3 regions of the Agarilytica rhodophyticola genome follow, and region 1 is predicted to be linked to each of the others. Evidence: predicted binding sites of a transcription regulator. Region 1 holds the regulator's gene; each other region holds the start of a gene.
The links. Region 1 encodes sigma-54, which starts transcription at its own class of promoters, with help from an activator protein. Its sites were predicted from a motif close to TGGCACANNNNTTGCNNT; they were not measured.

Region 1 (8,011 bases):
GCAGCCTTAAAATCAATGCTAGTAAAGTGGTTTACTACGGTAAATTCGAAAAAGGCAAGGTTGACTCTGCCAAAAAAATTGTGGCAACAGGTAACCCCGCCCGTTTTCAACAAACCCCGAAAGAAAACAGCCCTCCGGTTACCGCTGTGGCCAATACACTTGAATACTCAGCGTCAAACGAGACGCTGTTTCTTATTGAAAACGCCTCTCTTGACCAAGATGGCACAAGTTTAAGCGGTAATCGTATTGAATACGATGTGAAAAAAGCGTTAGTAAAAGCAGGTGGAAAAACTTCTGCAGACGGCACCAAAGAGCGGGTGCGCATGGTTATCCCACCAAAAACCTTAGAGTCTATCAATGGCGAGGAAGGGCAAGAAGACAATTCCAGCATAGAATCCGAGCCTGAAGAAGACATCATCGATTCTGATTCAAATGAAGAAGAAAGCAACGAGACGGTAGACACAGAGGAAAATGAAACCTCCTCGCCCCCTCTCGAAGATACAGAATAAAACAACATAATAACCAACTAGCATATCAATAAGCAGTCGTCTTAATGTCGCAATTAGAAGCTAAACATCTCGCAAAAAGTTACAAAGGCAGACAAGTGGTTATCGATGTCTCAGTGTCGGTAAACCAAGGACAAGTTGTGGGCTTGCTCGGCCCTAATGGCGCGGGCAAGACAACCTGCTTTTATATGATCGCTGGCATAGTAAGGGCAGATCGAGGCCAAGTCTTTATCAATGGTGAAGATGTCACTCGCCAGCCCATGCATGGCCGGGCAAGGCGCGGTCTGGGCTACTTACCCCAGGAAGCCTCGGTGTTTCGAAAACTTACGGTCAGCCAAAATATCTTGGCGATATTGGAGACTCGCAAAGGCTTAAAGCGTAAGCAACGGCAAGAAATTCTAAATAAGCTACTGGAAGAGTTTCACATCACTCACATTAAAGATAGCCTCGGGATGGCGCTATCTGGTGGCGAGCGCCGACGCGTAGAAATTGCACGAGCGTTAGCCACAGAACCAGATTTTATATTACTTGACGAGCCCTTTGCTGGCGTCGATCCCATTTCAGTTAGTGATATCAAAGGTATCATCCAGCAACTAAAAGCCAAAAACATTGGCGTTCTCATTACCGATCATCATGTTAGAGAAACGCTCGATATATGCGAGAAATCTTACATCGTATCCGAAGGCCACATCATTGCTGATGGCGATGCCGCCACCGTACTCAATAACCAAAAAGTGCGGGAAGTCTATCTAGGACAGCATTTTCAGCTTTAGGCCATATCTGACACTAAGCCTAATTGTTTTGAGTTTAATACTTGACAAATTGCTCAAGCAGTGACCTATATACGGCACAATGTTTGCTTTATTTTTAACGCAAAACCGTTGCCTGAGAGCCTCGCTCAGTCTAAACTTATAAGGGTCTGCTTTCCTAAATGGAATCAAGCGGCTGTCACATAACATACAATCAACCGGGGCAAGTGTTAGCGCATATGAAGCAATCTCTTCAACTAAAGCTGGGTCAGCAACTTACAATGACTCCCCAGTTGCAGCAAGCGATTCGCCTTCTTCAGCTATCAACCTTAGATTTGCAATCAGAGATTCAGGAAGCGCTGGACTCTAACCCTATGTTAGAGATATCTGATGAATCCAGTAGCTCAGACAACGATTCAGGGGAAAAAGGGGCTGACTCTTCTCCTTCGGAAGATTTTGCCAAACCTAACGATTCTTCTTTAAATAGCGAAAGCACTAACTCTAGCGATGAAAATCCAAACTCTTCGAATGAAGAAGCGCGTCTAGATAGCGAATGGAGTGATACCATTCCCAATGAGCTGGCGGTTGATACCAATTGGGATGATGTCTACCAAGCATCATCATCCCCCGGCGCTTCGAGAAACGATAACGAAGATATGGATTTTGAATCTCGTCGCACCTCGTCCGAGACAATCCAAGACCACTTACTTTGGCAACTCAATCTAACACCAATGTCGGATCTAGATATAGAAATTGCCGAGGCTATCATAGATGCGGTAGAGCCCAATGGTATGTTGTGTCAGTCCTTGGATGATATATACACAGGCCTACAAGCCCATCATGAAGAATTAGAGATGGATGAGCTAGTTGCTGTATTGCACAGAATTCAGCAATTTGATCCCATAGGGGTAGCCAGCCAAAATATCAGCGAGTGTTTACTGATACAGCTAAACCAGTATGATCCTAATGAACCAGGCGTTAATTACGCCCGTAAAATTATTGAAGACTACCTAGAAGTACTTGGCAATCGAGATTTCAAGCAGTTAATGCGCAAATTGAAGATTAAAGAAGCCGAACTGCAACTTGCTATTAAAGTCATTCAGACGCTTAACCCACGCCCAGGGGAACATATTGGCACAGACTCAACCGAATATGTGGTACCTGATGTTTTTGTTAAAAAGGTAGATGATCGTTGGACAGTGCAGTTAAACCCTGAAATAGCTCCTCGAATTCGCATCAATAATGATTATGCGTCCTTAGTTAAAAGAGCAGACTCAAGCACTGACAATACCTTTTTAAGAGATAACCTTCAGGAAGCTAGGTGGTTTTTAAAAAGCTTGCAGAGCCGCAATGAGACATTATTGAAAGTGGCTACATGCATCGTTGAGAAGCAACAGGGCTTTCTTGATCATGGCCCAGAAGCTATGAAACCTATGGTATTACACGATGTTGCGGAAATTGTTGAAATGCATGAATCGACAATTTCTCGGGTAACAACGCAAAAATATATGCATACACCACAAGGTATATTTGAACTTAAGTACTTTTTCTCAAGCCATGTAGCAACAGAAGCAGGTGGAGAATGCTCTTCAACCGCTATTCGCGCCATTATTAAAAAACTAATCGCTGCTGAAAACGCCAGAAAACCCTTGAGTGACTCGAAGATCACAGGAATACTTGAAGAGAAAGGTATTAAAGTTGCCCGTAGAACCATAGCCAAATATCGAGAGTCACTTGGCATTCCACCTTCCAACGAGCGTAAACGACTAGTTTAAACTATTAGTCTTAATGTTATAGAGCACTCTGTATTTTTGTGTATTGGCTTGCGCAATAAACTATTGAATCGACATTCATCTATGTCTTCCTAAATATAGTTGAGCAATCTTCTAATACGCCAAGCTAAACACGTATATCTTTATTTTAAGGGGGCTAGTTGGCCCATTCGCCCACGACTCCATATTTTGTATACGTTTTATCTATATAGTACTGGATAAGATAAAAAATAATCATTGCTAAACACACAGTGTATTGTGTTCGTTACACAGTAAATAAAACTGATAAAATGGCAGTCTTTATTATTAAAATTGTTTAAAAAACTACCAAAGAATCTATGTTAATTAAAAGCATTCTCTCAACAAAGAGAACAGTGGCAAAAATTGAAGGTGGCAGTAAAAAGCGTGTGATTGAAACACTGGCACAGAATTTTGCGAACGATATCGAAGGCTTTGATGTCGATGAACTTTATCAAAGTCTTATTAACCGAGAAAAATTGGGTACAACCGGTATTGGTGATGGTATCGCAATTCCTCATTGCCGCTTTAATACCGGCGGTCATACATATGGCGCCTGCATGACACTAGCATCCCCCATTGACTTCGACGCAGTGGACGGCAAGCCAGTTGATATTATATTTGCAATGTTAGTACCGGAAAATGCAGAGAGTAGCCATCTAGAGTCGTTGGCAAGCTTGGCACAACTTTTACAAGATGCTGATTTTGTCAGCACAATACGTTCCGTATCATCTGATGATGCACTTTTCGATGCGATAACATCGTCATCTTAACCTCTATATAAGCGGGATCTGTCATGAGCTTTTTAGTAATCAGTGGTCGCTCAGGGTCGGGCAAAACTTCAGCCTTACATCTACTGGAAGATGAAGGGTTTACCTGTATTGATAATATTCCCGTCACCTTGTTGCCATCATTGATTGAGCATATAAATCAGCAAGAGAAGGAACGTTTTGCCATTGGTATAGACGCGAGAAATCTCGACAAGGATTTAGGCACTCTCTCGGGCATATTAAAATCCTCCCAAATCCCCCGTGAAAACTATAAAGTTATCTATCTAGACACTCATACCAATGTATTAATCAAGCGTTTTAGTGAAACTCGCCGTCGCCATCCTTTGTCGGATGAAAATACTGGACTTAATGAGGCACTTGAAAAAGAACGGGATATCCTTGCTCCTATTGTCGGTTTTGCCGATATTATCATCGATACTAGTGCTCTCAATTTGCACGAAATGCGCAGCACCATGCGACAACTCATCGTTGGCCCCCAAAGCAAGAGCATGTCAATTATGTTCAGTTCCTTTGGATTCAAGTATGGAGCTCCTACCGACGCTGATTTTATTTTTGATGTTCGCAGCCTTCCTAATCCTCACTGGGAACCAGGTTTACGTCTCAAAACTGGCCTTGATGTTGAAGTAGCAGATTACTTGTCGAGCCAGAATAGCGTAGAGGAGATGATTAACGATATCACTGGATTTGTTGCTAAATGGATACCTTCATTTGAAAATAATAATCGAAGCTATCTCACAGTAGCAATTGGCTGTACTGGTGGAATGCATCGTTCAGTGTATATTAGCGAACGCTTGTATCAAAATTTAAAAGAAACATATAAGGATGTTCAAGTTCGTCACCGACAATTACAAAACAATAACTTAAAAAATGGCTAATGCATGTTCGAACAGCAAATAGAAATCATTAATAAACTTGGCTTACACGCGCGCGCAGCCACACGCTTTGCGAATACAGCAAATAAATATAGCAGTAGCGTAAAAGTTCGCTTCGCCGACAAAACTATAGACGGCAAAAGTATCATGGCTCTGATGCTGTTAGCTGCGGCGAAGGGCAGCGAAATTACGTTAATTACTGAAGGTGAGGACTCAGAAGAAAGCATGGCCGCACTCGTTGAATTGATTAATAATAGATTTGACGAAGAAGAATAAACCGGCAAATAGTGTGCGCCTTAATATAAGGCTAGTGCCAGCAAATGTAAGGAAACACCGAGGCATAACTCGGATATAACTTAGATATAAACCTAGATAACTTATTACTAGATAACCTATTACCTAGATAGCCTACAACCTATAAAGAGTTACATGCAACAAGCTACCGAAGAGACCAAAAGCCAAACCCACTTGGCCAGAGTACAGACGCTACTAGGAAGCGGTACTCTGCAGCAGATAGCCAAGATGGTAAATAGCTTGCGTCCTGTAGAGATTGCTCGCCTACTTGAGTCTTCTCCCCCTCCTTCGCGTAAAGTTGTGTGGGATCTAGTAGATAAAGATGTTATCGGTGAGGTACTAGAAGAACTGCCCGAAGACATTCAAGGAAACTTTATCCGTGACCTGGATGCAGAACAGCTGGTAGAGCTAACAGAGGGCCTTGAGACAGACGATGTTGTAGATATACTGCAACAATTGCCAGAAAAAGTGACTCAAGAAGTGCTGGCGGCAATGAGCGATCAGGATCGCAACCGCGTGGAAACGGTCTTAGCTTATGACGAAGATACCGCAGGCGGCCTAACAAATACAGATACAATAACAATACGCCCACGTTTTACTCTAGATGTTGTACTGCGCTATTTACGTCGACACGTAGAGCTGCCGCCATCAACGGATGCTCTCATTGTGGTTAACCGTAAAGACCAATACTTAGGTTTGCTACCTCTCGCCAAACTTCTAACGTCAGATCCCAATACAACGGTACGCGAAGTGATGGTGACCGACACTAATGCCATACAGGCTAACCTGCCGGATCATGAGGTTGCTAAGCTTTTCGAACAAAATGATTGGATATCTGCACCTGTGGTGGATGAACAAGGCAAACTGCTTGGCAGAATCACAATCGACGATGTCGTAGACGTCATCCGCGAAGGCGCAGATCACTCGCTTATGAGCCTTGCCGGCTTGGATGAAGAAGAAGATACTTTTGCACCGGTAATGCGTACTATTCCAAGGCGCGCAATATGGCTGGGTATAAATTTGCTCACCGCCATTTTAGCCTCCGCAGTTATCAGCCTTTTCCAAGAATCGCTAGATAAAGTGGTGGCACTTGCGATACTAATGCCTGTTGTCGCCAGCATGGGAGGCGTTGCAGGCTCTCAAACACTGACAGTAGTGATTCGAGGTATGGCAATAGGCAACATCGGTTTTAGTAATATGAATTGGCTTTTGTCACGCGAGTTAGGCGTCGGTTTGCTCAATGGCTGTTTATGGGCAATAGTTATGGGAGGGCTGGTGTCACTATGGTTTAGTGATATCACACTCGCCTTTATTATCGCAGCTGCAATGGTAATCAATCTAGTTACAGCAGCAGCAGCCGGAACACTGCTACCACTGCTGCTCAAAAAAATGCATATAGACCCTGCCTTGGCAGGCGGCGTGACGCTCACTACAGTAACCGACGTTATTGGCTTTATGGCCTTTCTCGGACTCGCCACCTATTTTTACGCGTAAGCTAAATAACATACGGTTAGAAAACAAACATGCACATAGATTCCGATCATGAACCTCAAGAATTCGAGGAAGAAATAAAAAGTAAAACACAAGTTAAAAAAGAAATGCTCGCTCTACACGAATTAGGAATCTCCATCTCTAAATTAACACGTGAACAGCAAGCAAAAATTCCGCTCGACGATAAATTGCGTGAAATGATCGAACAAGCGCCGACAATTAAAAGCAATAGTGCTAAAAAAAGACATATGCAATACATTGGTAAGCTTATGCGCAGCGAAGATATTGATGCTGTCTCTCAAGCTTACGAGTCCGTCATACAGCAATCTCACCAAGCCGTACAACAGCACCATACCATAGAGAGGTGGAGAGATGTGCTGATTGCAGGCGATAACCGTGACATACAGCGTTACATAGAGTCATTTCCAAATACAGATCGCCAACAATTGAGACAACTTATTAGGGCAGCACAAAAAGAAATACAACAGTCAAAGCCTCCTGCGCACGCGAGAAAGCTGTTCCGTTTTATCCGAGATAATTTCTCAAGTGATGAACAAGATAGCTAACCGATAACCAACACTTCATCTAGTTGTCACTCATAAAAAATCATTAAGACTGCATTACAACTGCACTTTAAATTTTAATTAATCGAAGCTAAATCTCTATGAGCTTTCTCGCTAGTTTACGTAAGCAAGACTCTGACGACAAACAAGACCAACAACTTCACTATTTATTAACAATTGATCATTTAACAAGTGAAATGATATTACGGCTTTGTATTGCCAGCCAGCAAGAAATAGCAAGTATTGCTAACAAACCCTATTCTCTTCAGCGAGAACACCTATACCGTCCACCATCTTTTATACAACATAGCGACAAAAAAATACTGCAGGAATTAAGCGATAGTAGGGCTAGCTGGTTCAATACAGACAAAGGGCCTCTACCAGAAAACAATACTTGGTCACTTTTACAGGAGATTATTGCTACACAGCGATGCTACCTACTACATCAAAATAGTGTTATGGCTGTCAAAGCTGGCGAGCCTGATACTGTATATCCCTATTGGTCAATTAATACCAGTGGCGAGTATCAGCTCGGCTGGCAACTACAAGAAAACTTAAATCAATATAAGTTAATATTTTGCACACAAAAACCAAAATTTTATTTCACAGCTAATGATACAGCAGCTATCGATAGTATTGTCTTGGGGCCAGTTGTCTTTTTAGAACAACATAGACAGACCCCGCCCCGGCTCAACATTTCCGTAAGCGATATTGACAAATATATTCAACAGCGGTCAAAAAACTGGCAAAAGTGGGCTTTACCTCGCCCCCCCATAGTGGACACAGTAGTTGCGGATACAGAAATTAAGCCATTGCTGATCTGCCATGATAAGGGTACGCCTCAGCTATCACAAAAAAACAGCACTGGCGATATTCAACTGCTATTTAGTCTTTGCAGCGATAAATACTGCAGCCTACCGCAGAATACCTTCGACGACTGTATTTATTGGGATGG
Region 2 (8,011 bases), 3.3 Mb from region 1:
GTAGTATTAACTTCCAGGTTCTCAGAAGTCTCACCGGGGAGATTATTTGAATCAATACTGCAGGAATAGTCTTCAATAGCTTGTAATTCCTTATCGTCAATATTACCGGTTTCTTGTACCTGTTGAATAAATTCAGTTAAACGTGCAGCCGTTGTATAATCCACTAAGCTCTCATTGGTTTCTACCCGACAACCGCCGCTTGGAATATTGTTATCTATCTTCAATCCCCAATCACGATCTTTTGCTGGTAGGTATTTATCAACTAAATCCACATCAGTTTGGTTAGCAAACACATTGATATTATGAGCTCCCACAGGCAGTGCAGCCAATGCTTTTTTAATAATGGCAAGAATAGATTGTGGAGAGTTTTTAATTTCCTGATCGATAATATGTTGTGCAAAGTGCACTGCCATACTTACTAAGATATCTTCCAAGGCGTTTTTTTGAGACTGCAACGGTTCGAACAAATGGCTGGTGAACTTACGTAGACTTCTTACTTCCTGCTCAATAAGGCTCTTTGTTTCCTTATACACTCGATTGTGGGCTTCTTTTTCACCTTTCTGCCGTCCTTTTTCAAAACCTTCGGTATAGCCTTGAGAAAAGCCTTCTTGCCTTGCTTCTTCTGTAATTTTCTGTAAGCTCTCTGCTGTAGGAAATTCACTTTCTTCTGGGTTTTCACAATCCTCAATTGCTTCTACATCTGAGTCTTTTTTTCTTTTTTCTTTTTCTTTTTTTGCGCTTAGTATCACACCCGAACCATCATCGATACTGGGTAAGGACCAGGTAGATATGGATTCTTCACTCTCTATATTTTCGAATGGAATACGATTAACTTGTTTCACACTATCCGTCATTTTTTTGCCTACTCCTTACTAACCGGAAAAATAAAAAGAGTACACATCATTATCAAACGCACTGCGAATATACTCTTAATTTTATAAAACTTATATTCAGCCCCTATATTATTTTTAATAAATTTTTATTTAGAAATATGAAACGCTATAACATATCTTCACCACCGCCACCGAGGTTGATTTCTCCGGCATCGGCCATTCGCCTGGCAATGGTAAGAATCTCTTTTTGCGCAGCTTCAACTTCTGAAACTTTAACAGGACCTTTCGCTTCAAGATCATCGGCAAGCAATTCTGCTGCCCGTTTAGACATATTGGAAAATATTTTTTCTTTAAGGATATCGTCAGAACCTTTAAGTGCAAGAATAAGAATATCAGAGGAGACTTCTCTAAGCAGTGCCTGAATGCCACGGTCGTCAACTTCTTTAAGATTTTCAAAGACAAACATAAGATCTTGAATTTGTGTGCCCAAGTCTTCGTCGACTTCTTTTATTGAATCTAGTAATTCGCCACTGACTGAGCTATCCAAGTTATTAACAATCTCAGCAGCCACTTTGTAGCCACCCATATCTTTGGTTTGTGAACCTGCATTACCAGCAAATTGTTTTTCTAAAATATCATTGAGTTCTTGTAATGCACTGGGCTGAACAGTATCTAAAGAAGCTACCCTTAACATAATGTCTAAACGCACTTTTTCTGGAAAAAAAGTCAGAACTTCTGCAGCTTGATCAGCATCGAGGTAAGCCATCACAATGGCTTGAATTTGTGGATGCTCATTGCGAATAATGTCTGCTACTGAACGAGCGTCCATCCATTTAAGCGTATCAAGACCTGTAGTATTACCTCCAAGCAAAATTCGATCTACTAAACTATCCGCTTTATCTTGGCCTAAAGCCGATACCAACATATTACGAATATACGCATCAGATCCCATCCCGAGCCCTGTTTGCGTACTAACTTCTTCCATAAAATTAGAAATAACAACCTCAACTTGATCCTGCTGCACATTGCTAAGGGCCGCCATTTCTGTCCCGATTCTTTGCACTTCTTTAGGCCCCATATGCTTGAGCACCTCGGCTGCAGCGGACTCTCCTAAAGACATCAACAGGATAGCCGCTTGCTGAATTTTGCTCATGCTTTTTTGTGGCGCGCCAGCACCGTCATTTGCCTCGCTCATTCTTCGCTAATCCAACGTTTAAGTACTTGCGCGACACGGCCAGCATCCTCGGCGACAAGGCCTTTGACTGCATTTAATTGTTGTTCATAGCTTTCTTCAGGGCTAGGTAGGCCCAGCGCATCACCCCCTGAAAGGGTCACGGTTTCATCAGATAGGGAGTCGAAAGAATCAATACCGGAAGCTTGCAAAGCTTCCATTTCTTTTCGTTCTTGTTCTTCTTTAGATTGCGCACCTGAGCCTGCCAGCGTTTTCAATACTGGTCGTACAAGCCCCATCAGCAAGGCGATAATAACTAGTGCTCCAGCTAAGGGCTTAAGGGCAGCTCGGAAAGCTTCGGACTCCCATATGGGTACATTCGCATCCAGATCGCTGAGATCTGGCAAATCAAAGAAAGACTCGTTTAATACGTTCACGCTGTCACCTCGCACCGCCGAAAAACCCACTGCGTCACGTACAAGTATAGCTAAACGCTCCAATTCATCCTCAGTCCATCGAATTTTTTCTGCTTCGCCCGACTCGGCATTGATAATCGCTTTATCATCAACCACTACCGCAACCGTCATACGACGGATTCGTCCCTTTTCGAAACGTGTGTAACTTACTGTACGGTCTAACTCGTAGTTCGTTGTCGACTGTGAGCGAGTGCGACTTGGCTGACCACCCTCGCCAGCACCGTCACCGCCACCGGCAACTTCTGGGGCGTTGCCATCGGCTGGTGGTTGATTAGCTAAAGCTCCAGGCACACCTCCTACTCCGGCTGCTCCCACTTGTTGCTCATCGACTTTATTCTCGCTTCGAACTGCAGGTAAATCCGGATTAAAACTTTCCTCTGTTTGCTCAATTTCAGTGAAATCAATATCTGCCGCCACTTCTGTTTTAAAGTTGCCGTCACCCAGTATAGGGGTCAATAAACGGCGAATACGCAAAATGATATCGTCCTCAATTTTGCGAGTGTAATCCAAATGCTGTGCGGCAATAGCAAGGCGTTCATCCTCCGCAGCTACTGACATTAGATTACCTTTTTGATCGACCACGGTAACATTTTCTATTTCTAATTCGGGGATGCTCGAAGCCACCAAGTTGGCAATCCCCCTAACCTGCTTAGGTTTTATTGGCCTTCCAGGATATAAATCGAGAAATACGGACGCGCTAGGCTTACGGCCGTCGCGCACAAAGACACTGCGTTTAGGAACTGCCAGATGCACCCGGGCGCTGCGCACAGAGTTTATACTGCTGATAGTGCGCGCCAGTTCCCCTTCTAAACCACGGCGGTAGCGCATAGACTCAATAAATTGGCTGGTACCAAGTTGTTGCTCTTGATCGAGCATCTCCAAACCGAAGCTGGTATCTCCTTGGATACCATTTTCTGCTAACAAAATACGAGCTTTGTGAACACTATCGACAGGCACAAGCATGGCACCGGTGGCGCCATCTATTTTATATGGAATGTCATTAAAATCTAAAACTCGGCCAACCTCTGACGAATCCAAACGTTCAAGACTACCGTACAAAGGTTTGTAATCTTCACCCAGACTCCAAAATGCGACAGCAATACCACAAGCAACACTAGCAGCTAAACCTATCATCAGGCCTGCTTGCCGGAATATATTTAAGCTATTGAAACCTTCGAGAACATCATCGCTGTTTCCAGTGTTGGCACCTGAGTCCGCCATGTAAACCTCAACTATTTAGCCAGACAATCAAATAGTTCATGATTAACTATTAAATCGGCATATTCATAACATCGCGATAAGCTTCCACTAAACGATTACGCACCTGCACCATGGCATCAAAGGCAACCCCCGATTTTTGTGAAGCGATCATTACCTCAGTAATATCGACATTAGGGTCGCCTTTGATATAGGCTTTCTGTAAAGCACCTGATGCTTGTTGCACTTCATTTACTTTATCGATCGCTTGGGACATAAGCTCGGAGAATTTTGGGCCGTTAATCGCTTCATTTTTTTTGGCGATATCGGTAGCGGCAGTGGCTCCGACACCATTGAAAGCTTGCGCTTTCATTGCTCGCATTTCCAAAAGTAAGCGATTGATATCCATCCGTTCAGTCATAGCAACGCCTTTTATATTTCTCGTTATAGTGACGGATTTACGTCACAAAATAAGATAATTATCAGAATGACAGGTATTGTGCACAATCCAGGCCAAACATTGCCGTGGGAAGTTTCTTGCCACATTTATGAGCGACGCGGACTTTTGGCATCAAAAGCTGATATCCGGGGTCAGAGATAAGCGAACGGTCAGATGTAATTTGGGAAGGATAAGGCATTTGCCATAAATAGGATGACGGTGTAGGTGTAGGTGTATCGAAGCCTTGCACTAGCAGCACTAGCACTATTTAGATAATGTATCTGGTTGATGGGCAATGAGGATTTGTATGAATCCTGACTATTTTAAATGAACAATAAGATTTAAAAATATTATTTAATAGTTCATAAATATAAATCGGTCAGTGCTCTAACATGTTAACTTAAACCAATGCACTTCTTTGTACTATTAACGATATAACTATAAAATTTAACTATATGGTTGTCACTGCGTTATCGTACTTTTCGTAACAAATGTCTTTTGTAGCGATTCCAATAGTAGAGAAAACTTCATCACTAAGAGGGTTTGTATAGAAGGGAAGGAGCACTAGGATAACATACCAAAGATACATACTCGCTAGGGAGCAGCACGTTAGTAAAGAATACAGATTCACTGCTATAGGCAGAGATTGACTGCTATAAAAATCACAACTTTAGGACAATCGAAATGAATCGATGGGTAATCTAGTAACGGCTAGCGTGGTAACACAATGCTATTAAATTACCCATAGCCTCGTATACTTTTCTCTATTATTCGTTTTCCAAGCTGTATCACAAATCGAAATCGAACTCTTGTAGTTCCCTTTGTAAACGCAGCTCTTCAATTTTATCTTCTAAACGTCGTCTTGCATCAGTGCCATTAAGAGGCTCGTCTTGTAACACAGCCGAATCATCCATAAGCCCTGAATTTAAAATAATAGTAGGTTCTAATACTTCAACACCCATAAATAATCTCCCGATCAATTTGTCATGAGTCTTGGGCCTACCAAAAATTTAATAAGCCCTGTATAAAAGTACAAAACAATAAGGCCTTATTGCGTGTTGCCAGTCTCTAAGAGTAATATGACAAATTGATTAAAAGCAATGGCTTTTTTACTTTTAACGATGTTTTTTTATTTTTTAGAGTAAATTATTATTATTTTTGAACTCTAATAACAAGGAATGTCTAATGTGAGCACTTTTTGACCTCAACAAAAGCCTTATAGCGCAGTTATCTCATTTGATGGGTTAGCTGTGGACACACATACTTAAAGAAAACACATACTTAAAAATACGTAAGTAATCATGGGTTATAACTATTTCACATTCTTACGTTGAGTCTTTACTTTGACTCCTTGCTTTGAATTTAAGTGATTCATCACACTTTAAATCAAGGCAAAATTGCCCCAAAAGCACTCACCTATTAACTCATCCATTGATAGTCTAGAGCTTTCTAATAGTGAATCGCTGATTCAAGGGTATATCCCTGCTCACGTAAACGTGCCAACTTATAACGCAATGTTCGTGGACTAATCCCTAAACGCTCTGCCGTATTCTTTTTGCTGCCGTTTTCTTGCCGTAGGGTTTTCACAATAATCTCGAACTCGTGGCGTTTCATATCTGCACCAAGTTGAGCATCTGCACCGAGTTGAACATCAGTGATCGGGTTATCCGAGGATTGCATTGTTTGCGCGGCAAGTGTGTGAATATTTTGTTTGCTGATATTCGCAGTTTCCGATACAACGGCATCGATAAGTGAAGGCTTTTCACTATAGTTATCAGCAATCTGTAGCCCTAAATCATCGCTGGAAATAATATCTCCAGGTTGCAATATAAGGGCACGCTGCATAACGTTATCTAACTCCCGAACATTGCCAGGCCAGGGGTAGCTCCATAGTGTTGTTATAGCTTGCTCACACAATTGCACATTGCTGCGCTTTTGCTTGATTGCATGTTTAGTTAGTAATGCTCGCGCCAAAGGAACGATATCTTCTTTGCGATCACGCAAAGGTGCCCATTGCAGTGGTAAAACGCTCAACCTAAAGTAAAGGTCTTCGCGAAACTTCCCGGCAGCCACCTCCTGTCTCATATCCCTATTTGAAGTCGCAATGACGCGCACATCTAATTTTATACTCTTACGTCCTCCCAGACGCTCTACTTCTCGTTCCTGCAACACACGCAATAATTTAGCTTGTAAGCCAAGATCCATTTCACTAATTTCATCGAGCAGAAGCGTGCCACCGTTGGCTTGCTCAAACTTTCCTGGGGCTGCTGCATGTGCACCAGTATAAGCTCCTTTTTCATGCCCGAATAACATCGCTTCAAGCATGTTCTCAGGTATTGCTGCACAATTTATTGCGACAAAAGGTTTACAAGCACGGGGAGACTTATCATGTACGTATTTCGCTAATACCTCTTTACCTGTGCCAGATTCCCCTAACAAAAGTACGGTGGATTCGGACTGAGCGACTCGAGCTGCCAACTGCAATAACTGTCGGCTGCTATCCGCCTGAGCAATAGGCTCATCCGAAATCGTTACGGACTGTCCAATAACCTTTTTCACTGTATCAACCAATAACTCAGATTCAAAAGGCTTCACTAAATAGTCTATCGCACCTTCTTTCATTGCTCTGACAGACTCGCTAATACTGGCGTAAGCGGTAATTAATAATACAGGAATATGGGAATAGTCTCGTTTCACTTTTACAAGTAAATCATAGCCACTCATTTGCCCCATATTAACGTCAGAAATAATTAGGTCGATATCTGAGTTTTTGCTCAGATATAAAAGAGCATCTTCCGCACAATGTTTACTTGCTACCTCCATATCATGAAGAGACAATGTATCGACCAAAGCTTCACGCAGTGCCGAGTCATCTTCAACCACTAAAATATTAGGTAATCTACGCATTTCTACAGTGTTTCCCATAGCTTTATCCTCTACATTGTCAGTGGCGTATTTGTTAAAACAGGAATTTCTATTAATGCTTCTGTGCCTTGCCCGGCTTGGGATAATAAGCGAAAGGTTCCGCCGTGGGCGCGCATAACCGATTGCACCACAGAAAGCCCTAGGCCTGTGCCCTGGGCTTTGGTTGTAACAAAAATTTCTTGGGCATTATCAAGAATATCTGCTGCCATCCCCTGCCCCCAATCGACTACTTTTATCACCGCTGTTTCATTTTTACCGTTACTAATACAGCTCATTTCAATGAGAATTTTCGGCGATTGGCCGCTGGCTTGAATACTGTTATTGACTAGATTCATTAATGCACTAATCAAAGCTTCACGATGACACTTTACTTGCTTAGTAGGATACTGATTATGCCATTGGCATCTTGAATTAGAAGTGGATAATGCCACTTCAGCAGCTTCCCTTAATCCCAGTTCTAAATCCGCAAGGCTGACAACATCATTCAGTGGTAGCTCACTTTTGACAAACAACATCATGTCTCTTACTTGTTTTTCCATATGTTGTAATCGACCATAGAGCTTATGAGAAAACTGATCACGTTTTTCATTGCAAATCGTGTCATTACATAGATGTCCAGCGTAGAGCATAGCGGCTGATAGAGGAGTTCTAATCTGATGAGCCAAAGTCGATACCATTTTTCCCATCGCCGAAAGTTTTTCATGATGGCTCAAACTTTCTTGTAATTTGCGAGTATCAGTTTGATCCGTTAATAAAATAATCTGGCCATCGTTGCCAAGCGAGCTGGTAGCGATACTAATTCTACGTCCATTGCGTGTCGACACTTCCAGTCCATCATCATTTTTAGGGGCAAAACACAGTTGAATAACTTCTCGCCACAGTTTTCCTTCTAAAGCGTTTGTGAGGAGTTCTCTAGCTGCTGGATTTGCTTCTAATATGTAACCCTTAGCATCGAGCACGATAACACCAC
Region 3 (8,011 bases), 2.5 Mb from region 1:
CTATCGATTGTTTTTCTGTTGTGGCAACCAAAGCGCTACAAAATTTAAGTTAATAGTCCCATACGGCTTTTAATTTATTGCACTACAACATTGCCGTAAAGTTAACGTGAGTATCGTTAGCAAACTTTTATACCAGCCGTTATTCGCAGTTAATACACCTAACAAGCGATATACAAAAAATTAGGAAAGAGAAAAAGAGACGGGCTATTGACCAGCAATAGCTCTCTTTAGCCCTACTTATTGAAGTGACATTATTTCGCCTATCCATTGAAATATTTTTGATGAGAATAAATCTTAGCTACTGGCAGCCTAATAGGTTGAGGTCTACACTTGGTGTATTGTCAGGATCTGTTAGCACTCATCTAACTGCTCCTGTTTTTAAACAAACGTAAATATTAGCCCACCTTCGCCAGTTATATGACCCATGATGTTGACTATTACGGACATCGGTTAGCAGCAGTAAACGCTGATAATCCGGTAACAGCCAGCGAAAATATCTACAATGAGCAAGGCGCTCTATTAGTTTCCAAAGGTACAAGACTATCGGACTCTAGGGCAGAACTAATCGCCAAACACAAGCTTGTTAAACCTCTTGAGCACAGTGTCAACGTATCCGATAGTTTAGGCGCACAAGAGTTATTTCAAATCTTAGAACAATGTACCTCTCAACTACCCTGCCTTACTCCCATCATCGACAATGAGGAAGTTAGAGCAGTATTGATGCAACAGTGCCTATTCTACGAACAGTTTCCTCTGCTGCGCCAAAAGTTGACTGTACTTGCCGATCAATTGGAAGAGATTTATTACGACAGTCTCTATAGTGCTGCTGTAGGCTTATTATTAGCAATCGAGCTAGAACTATCGAGTGAGGATCAGCAAGCCATATTTATTGGCGGGCTCATGCACGATACTGGCTTTCTACATCTTCAACCAGATCTCGCAAACAATGACAGCGAGCTTGAACGAGACGAATCATTACAAACCCAAGTACACCCGATTATTGCCAAAGAATTCTTACATCAGGTGCCGAACTTACCTAAGCATATCGGCACAATTGTTGAAGATCACCATGAGAGAACCGATGGTACAGGTTACCCCAAACATAAATTTGGTTCTTCACTTACCGTAGCCAGTCAAGTACTGGCCTACACCGACGTGCTTGCAAACGCTTACAAACGTTGTGAACGCTATGACAGTTATTCGCATCAACTGACCATGACAATACTGCAACTCAATAGCGCTGTGCACTTTGAGTCAGTGTATAAGGCGACAGTGAAACTAATTAAACTGGGGCCGTCACCGGACGCACCACCGCCCTTTCATCCTGTTGCAAAAGAAATGATGGTACAGCACGATAGGATTACCAAGACCTTCGATGCAGCGAAAAAGCTGGGCTTTGTATTGATGAAAAATACACGTTCACGACTGACCAAGTCTATCGCCTCAATGCTTGGTCGACTGGCCACATCCATCATAAGTGCTGGTTTAACCCAAGCCGAATACCACGAATGGCTGCACGCCCTCTCTTGTGAAGATAATACAGACGAACATCTCAATTTACTTAAGAGTATGATCATACAAGATGAGATTGAATCTCAGCTGGAGCGTTTCAAGCTTATTATGTGGAAAACCATAAAAAAAATTCCGAAAGAGGAAGAATCACTCATCGAAAGCTCCATCAAATCATATAATCAAATAGAGCAACTAAAGAAAGATAGCAAATAACTAACAAGTCAATTCAGTTAATTTATTTTAACAATCAAAAGATTTCTTTTAATATATTCTTTAAATGAACACTGTTTTAAATAGAGGAGAAGACAATGCTTGCTAATAAAGAAGGTCAAAGAGTCCCAGATGTAACTTTCAAAACACGTCAGGGAGACGATTGGGTAGACGTTACCAGTGCAGATATATTTGCAAACAAAACGGTCGTGTTGTTTGCACTACCAGGTGCTTTTACACCCACTTGCTCATCTACCCATTTACCTCGCTATAACGAACTTGCGGCAACCTTTAAAAAAGAAGGTGTCGATAGCATTGTGTGTCTATCTGTTAACGACACCTTCGTCATGAACTCGTGGGCTGGCGACCAAAATGCTGACAACATTGTATTTATTCCAGATGGTAACGGTGAGTTCAGTGAAGGCATGGGAATGCTTGTGGACAAATCTGATATAGGCTTTGGCAAACGTTCTTGGCGCTACTCTATGCTTGTCAAAGATGGCACTATCGACAAAATGTTTATCGAACCCGAAAAACCTGGCGATCCCTTTGAAGTGAGTGACGCCGACACGATGCTCAACTACATAAATCCAAATGCTGAACAACCAAAGCGTATTACAGTATTTTCAAAGCCAGGCTGTCCTCATTGTGCAAGAGCAAAGAAAGCACTGCAAAATAACAATCTTGCTTATGAAGAAATCAACCTTGGTCAGAAAGGCTTGAGCTACAGTTCACTTACAGCTGTAACAGGACAAGGTACTACGCCCCAGATTTACGTCGATGGAGAACGCATTGGTACGGCTGACGATCTAGAAAAATGGATTAGCGCTAACGTATAAGTGCTGCGGAGTTAAGGATTCGGGTGAATGCGGGATTACGTTTTCCGATTCACCCAAACCTGTAATACCATGTATGTAAGTTCAATTTTTTTGTTCGGGAATATTTTAGATCCTATTCAAATAGTGCGTACAGGCCCGAGCTACAACAATATTAAGTAAAATAAAAATCACAATGGCGAGCGCAACCCAAGCGGCAGCAATCCAGGCAAAGAGCACTGGAGCCAACATCATGGTCGACATCAGGGAGTCTTGATAATAAAAAAACCAAGGGTGATCGCTAGGAAATATCCATATGTGCAGTGTGTTAAACACTGTCTCCGGGCCAAAAACCAATAAAATCAGCCCAACCAAAACAAGCAAAGCGCACAAGCCATATAATTGGCCACTTATTTTCGGCAAAGTTTTTGACTTGCGGTAATAAGAATATCCCATGAAAGGCCATAACAGAGACACAAATAATACTGGCCATAACAATAGGTTTAATAAGTTGGCCACATCTTGAAGATGAATAACTTCAGGCTCACGCAGTAGCTGCTGTTTTCCAGAACTTGTAGGCGATTGATAATAAATTTCTCGTAAACCATCACCGCTACGATGAATAGCAACGGTGATTTTATGGAAAAGTTCTAGGCGCTGTTGCCTAGTGGTGTCAGCAAAGCCAGGTTTATAACGGTTAGCTGGGCCATATTTTTTGATGCCTTCTTTTATCCCGCCTACATCATGCCAAACACCATAAAAAAAATCATAGTTGGCCATCAAACCCCAAGCGACAGATAAAGAAAACAGAAAACCAACAATACCATAGAGTCCAGAATAGAAACGTGAATATAAATTTTGAGAGCGGTATTTCATAAAACTGTTCGCTTAGTCTGTTATCGGGTCCAACTTAAGCTGTGCAGTATACCTATCAATATTATTCAATGAAAATTCCTATTTGGGTGCATTTTTATCCAAACACGCTCAATATTGGTCACAGAGTATGAGTGACACTTTTTGAAAAACCTCATAAATGCACCAAAAATGCACCAAATTAGTGACAAAAGCTTACATTTTAAGGCAGGCATACTAATTGCTAAGTTCAAAAGTACATGCGCTCTAATATTCGTTGTCTTAGTGCCTGTTAATAGGCACTAGGTAGTGTCAAGGTGATACGAGGAAGCATGAAAATACACAGGTATCGCATACATACTTTGCTGCTTTAGATACCGCTATATCAATAGTTTTCATACAAGCCAAGCTCTCCCCAATTACGCTTGCAATAATTATTAAGGATAGGAGTATGAGTTCATCAAAATTAAATGTGCTTGATTTTTCCCAAGCCAATATCCGCACCCTACATTTAACCTGGTTTGCTTTCTTTCTTACTTTCGTCGTTTGGTTTGCACATGCTCCATTAAAGCCACTTATGGTAGAAGCATTTAATATGACTAACGCTCAATGGAAAGCTTTATTAATATTAAATGTCGCATTAACAATTCCTGCGCGAATAGTCATCGGTATTTTAGTTGATAAATTTGGACCACGATTGGTGTTTAGCAATTTATTAATTATTTCCGGGCTTTTGTGTATCACATTTTCTTTAGCAAAAACCTATGAACAGCTTGCTTTGTTGCGCTTTTTAATGGGCTTTGTAGGAGCGGGCTTTGTTATTGGAATCCGAATGGTTGGCGAATGGTTTCCCGCACGGCAAGTAGGTTTAGCTGAAGGCATCTACGGAGGCTGGGGTAACTTCGGTTCTGCTGCTGCCGCTTTTATATTACCTACTGTAGCTTTGGCAATATTTGGCGGTGACAACGGTTGGCGTTATGCCATTGCTTCTACAGGCGTCATATCCATCGCCTATGGAATATTTTTCTACTTACGCGCACGCAACACTCCCAAAGGCTCTACTTATTTTAAACCTAAAAAGTCAGGTGGTTTAGAAGTTACCAGCAAAAAAGATTTTTATCTTTATCTGGCAATGAATATTCCAATGTACGTTATTCTTGCTGTACTTGCTTGGAAACTTTCCCCGGCTGGCGTTAAGCTGATGAGTCAAACTGCAACTTATGCTTGTTACAGTGTGTTGGTAGCTTTATTTGGAATTCAATTTACTCAGATATACAAAGTCAATAAAGACATGCTTGCAAATGGTGTTGAAGAAAATCAAAAATATAAATTCAAACAAGTAGCCGTTTTAGGTTGGGCATATTTCGTTACCTTTGGCTCTGAATTAGCAGTTGTGTCTATGTTGCCAGCATTCTTTCTCGAAACCTTTGATGAATTAACACTGGCGCAAGCAGGTATGCTAGGCGCAGCCTTCGCCTTTATGAATTTACTGGCGCGCCCTGGTGGTGGTTATATCAGCGATAAGTTTGGTCGCAGACGATCACTTTCCATCTTTATCGGAGGGCTGACAATTGGCTATTTTATTATGTCTCAAGTAGGCGGCTCCTGGCCCGTACCTCTGGCGGTTATTGCGATTATGTTCTGCTCCTTCTTCGTCCAAGCAGGTGAAGGTGCTGTGTTTGCGATAGTCCCATTAGTAAAACGCCGCTTAACTGGACAAATAGCTGGCATGACAGGCGCTTATGGTAACGTCGGCGCGGTGACATTCTTAACCGCTTACAGCTTTGTCGATGCCAGCACATTTTTTATGATTATCGGCGCCTGTGCTGCGGTAGTGCTTGGTATTGCGCAATTTTTAGAAGAGCCTGAAGGCCACATGGTTGAAGTAACAGAAGACGGGCTTGTACAACAAATCGAAGTGTCGTAAGTACATAGCTAATTTAAAAGCTAAGGTGTAGACACTGAGCTAATGATTTTTTCTTGGGGCCTGTTAACACTATTGCAATAGCACCTGCTGGTGTGTATTTTTTTCGTATTTTAGGCGCTGTGGGTGATATTGGGTTATTCCAAAAGATCGAGCAGCAACGCAGAATACGGGAAAAATACGCCCAGCCCTCTGGGTCGCACCTAAAGCACACCATTTGTCGTTGTTCGTCGCTTCTTTGACTCGTCAAACTGCGCTTCTCTCGCCTAAACTGGTGTGCTGTAGGTGTGACAGGAGCAATTAAATTAGTGTTAACAGGCCCTAGCTTAACTAATACAAAAAAGGCGAGCATAATAATGCTCGCCTTTTTTGTATCAGGCTAAATTATATTGTATCAATATAGAATATAAGCTTATGGATCATATTCACTCGACACTAGATATCTCTCTTGCGCAAATTAGTGATAAAGGTATTAAGCCAGAAAATCAGGATACTATAGGGGCAAGAATCCCTGAAGGTTCCGCTCTGACAACCAAAGGCATTGCTATCGCGATCGCTGATGGCGTGAGCAGCAGCGCATCAGCACGTCAGGCAAGCCAATCAGCAGTCACTGGTTTTCTCACCGACTATTACGCAACACCGGATACTTGGCGTACCCAGCAATCGGCAGTTCAAGTTATCCAATCCCTTAATCGTTATTTATGGGCGCAAAGTCAAAATAATGTACGTGATGAAGGCTACCTCACAACCTTCTCCTGCATCATATTTAAAGGTGATAAGTGTTTTATTTTTCACGTAGGTGATACGCGAGTATATCGCTACCGTGATAATGTTTTAGAACAACTGACTCGGGATCACTCGCAAAAAATAGACAAAAAAACTACCTATTTAAGCCGTGCTTTAGGTGCAGATCCTGTGTTAGAAATTGATATGTTGAGCCAAGAAATTCAGCCCGGCGATCAATATCTTTTATCCAGCGATGGCATACATGATTACATTAGTAGTCACCGCATAATAGAAATTATAAATGAAAACAAAGTACCACAAGATATTGCACAAACACTGATTGATGAATCACTGAATTTAAAATCAGAAGATAATATAAGTATTCAAGTTGTCACGATCAATCAACTAGGCACTCCCACCAAAGGTGACACTGTGCATGTTCTATCAAAACTACCTTTCGCCCCAATACTTGAGCCAAAACAAATAATCGATGGTTATTGTGTCGAAAGAATTATTCACGAGTCAGAACGAAGCCAAGTCTATTTAGTAACAGACGTAGATAGCAAGCGTCGTTACATTATGAAAACACCGTCAATCAATTATGAAGATGACCCAGCATATATTGAAAGATTTGTTATGGAATCCTGGATTGGTTCACGAATACAAAACGCACACGTCGTTAAAGTCGTACCGGCAAAACAAGAACGACGCTTTCTCTATTATTTAACCGAATACATTGCCGGCCCTACTTTGGCACAAATCATAAAAGAGCGAGCACCGCTTGATATTAAAGATGCTGTCGAATTACTTGAGGGGGTGATAAAAGGTGTACGTTCTTTTCATCGTAAAGATACCCTCCATCAAGATCTCAAGCCTGACAATATTGTACTAGCTACTAATGGTCCAGTAATTATTGACTTTGGCTCCTGCTTTGTTGCCGGTTTACAGGAAATGGCGCCTCCCTTTCAGCGAGATAAGGTATTAGGCACACTCGACTATTCCGCTCCAGAATATCGTTACGGTGGCAAAGTTAATGAAAAATCAGATCAATTTTCATTGGCAGCAATTCTTTACGAGATGCTGACAACACAATTACCTTACGGATCAAAATATGAAAAGGCCATGGATATTAAAGCATTTCAGCGACTAGAATATATTCCTGCACGCCGTTATAACCCCCTCGTTCCTGTTTGGTTAGATATGGCAATGGAAAAAGCGTTAACTATTCAACCATCCTCTCGTTATGGCTCATTGTCAGAATGGCTATTAGATCTAAAACGCCCCAACCCAAATTGGCTTACCGCTAAAGAAACACCTTTACTTGAAAAAGACCCACTTAAAGTATGGCAAATTTTTGCCCTCCTCGGCTGGGGTCTTGCAATTTATTTACTTGTGAGTGGCGTTTAATATTCAATACGATATATTGGATACAAAAACTTTTAATTAAGATCCTGTAAAAATGTCAATGGCTAATTTTTGTAAGTTCTTAGGTTTTTACTACTAACTAGAGACGGTGTCTGAAAAACTAGAGGCTAGAACATACCAACAAAGAATAACGTATACGATCTCATCAGTTACTAATACAAAATAGTCTTAGATAATTAGCACTTTTTTCTTATTTTGTATGACTAATTAGAACACTTGAAGTGCAGTATATATACGAATATGTAATGACAAGTTACTTTATTTAGTAACCAAATATCTGTTTGCAGATAAACAAGATTAATGCTTGAGATATTGCAGCTAAGATGTATGAACAGTTTATCTATTTACTCTATACAAGAAAATTTTTAAATACCATCATTAGGTGAGTGGCTATTTATGTTGATTACAGTTTTTTACAAAAAACTCTGCGACAGGTCACAAATCTCTTTGTTGTAAGCTATTTGCTAAATTCATTTTTTCTCCATAATGTACAATTCCCTACGCCAGTATGTTATCTTCTCAGCTGGCCTTGGGGTAGATACATTAT

Region 2: a site for sigma-54 is predicted at 4,203-4,220, ahead of fliE (flagellar hook-basal body complex protein FliE). Genes of this name have one in related genera too.
Region 3: a site for sigma-54 is predicted at 3,620-3,637, ahead of BVC89_RS21970 (NarK family nitrate/nitrite MFS transporter). Genes of this name have one in related genera too.

Annotation. Positions count from the first base shown of each region.
Region 1 is NZ_CP020038.1:925,106-933,116, reverse strand. It holds gene lptA (lipopolysaccharide transport periplasmic protein LptA) at 1-509, shown strand, start outside; gene lptB (LPS export ABC transporter ATP-binding protein) at 554-1,279, shown strand; gene BVC89_RS03945 (RNA polymerase factor sigma-54) at 1,495-3,030, shown strand; gene BVC89_RS03940 (PTS sugar transporter subunit IIA) at 3,366-3,818, shown strand; gene rapZ (RNase adapter RapZ) at 3,842-4,711, shown strand; gene BVC89_RS03930 (HPr family phosphocarrier protein) at 4,715-4,984, shown strand; gene mgtE (magnesium transporter) at 5,138-6,496, shown strand; gene yjgA (ribosome biogenesis factor YjgA) at 6,526-7,059, shown strand; gene BVC89_RS03915 (DEAD/DEAH box helicase) at 7,158-8,011, shown strand, end outside.
Region 2 is NZ_CP020038.1:4,259,729-4,267,739, forward strand. It holds gene BVC89_RS17860 (flagellar assembly protein FliH) at 1-854, opposite strand, end outside; gene fliG (flagellar motor switch protein FliG) at 1,000-2,028, opposite strand; gene fliF (flagellar basal-body MS-ring/collar protein FliF) at 2,025-3,701, opposite strand; gene fliE (flagellar hook-basal body complex protein FliE) at 3,751-4,098, opposite strand; gene BVC89_RS30075 (PA3496 family putative envelope integrity protein) at 4,905-5,078, opposite strand; gene BVC89_RS17880 (sigma-54-dependent transcriptional regulator) at 5,566-7,041, opposite strand; gene BVC89_RS17885 (sensor histidine kinase) at 7,053-8,011, opposite strand, start outside.
Region 3 is NZ_CP020038.1:5,268,480-5,276,490, forward strand. It holds gene BVC89_RS21950 (pentapeptide repeat-containing protein) at 1-53, shown strand, start outside; gene BVC89_RS21955 (HD-GYP domain-containing protein) at 418-1,725, shown strand; gene BVC89_RS21960 (glutathione peroxidase) at 1,821-2,561, shown strand; gene BVC89_RS21965 (lipoprotein intramolecular transacylase Lit) at 2,667-3,413, opposite strand; gene BVC89_RS21970 (NarK family nitrate/nitrite MFS transporter) at 3,841-5,316, shown strand; gene BVC89_RS21975 (hypothetical protein) at 5,330-5,665, opposite strand; gene BVC89_RS21980 (bifunctional protein-serine/threonine kinase/phosphatase) at 5,728-7,446, shown strand.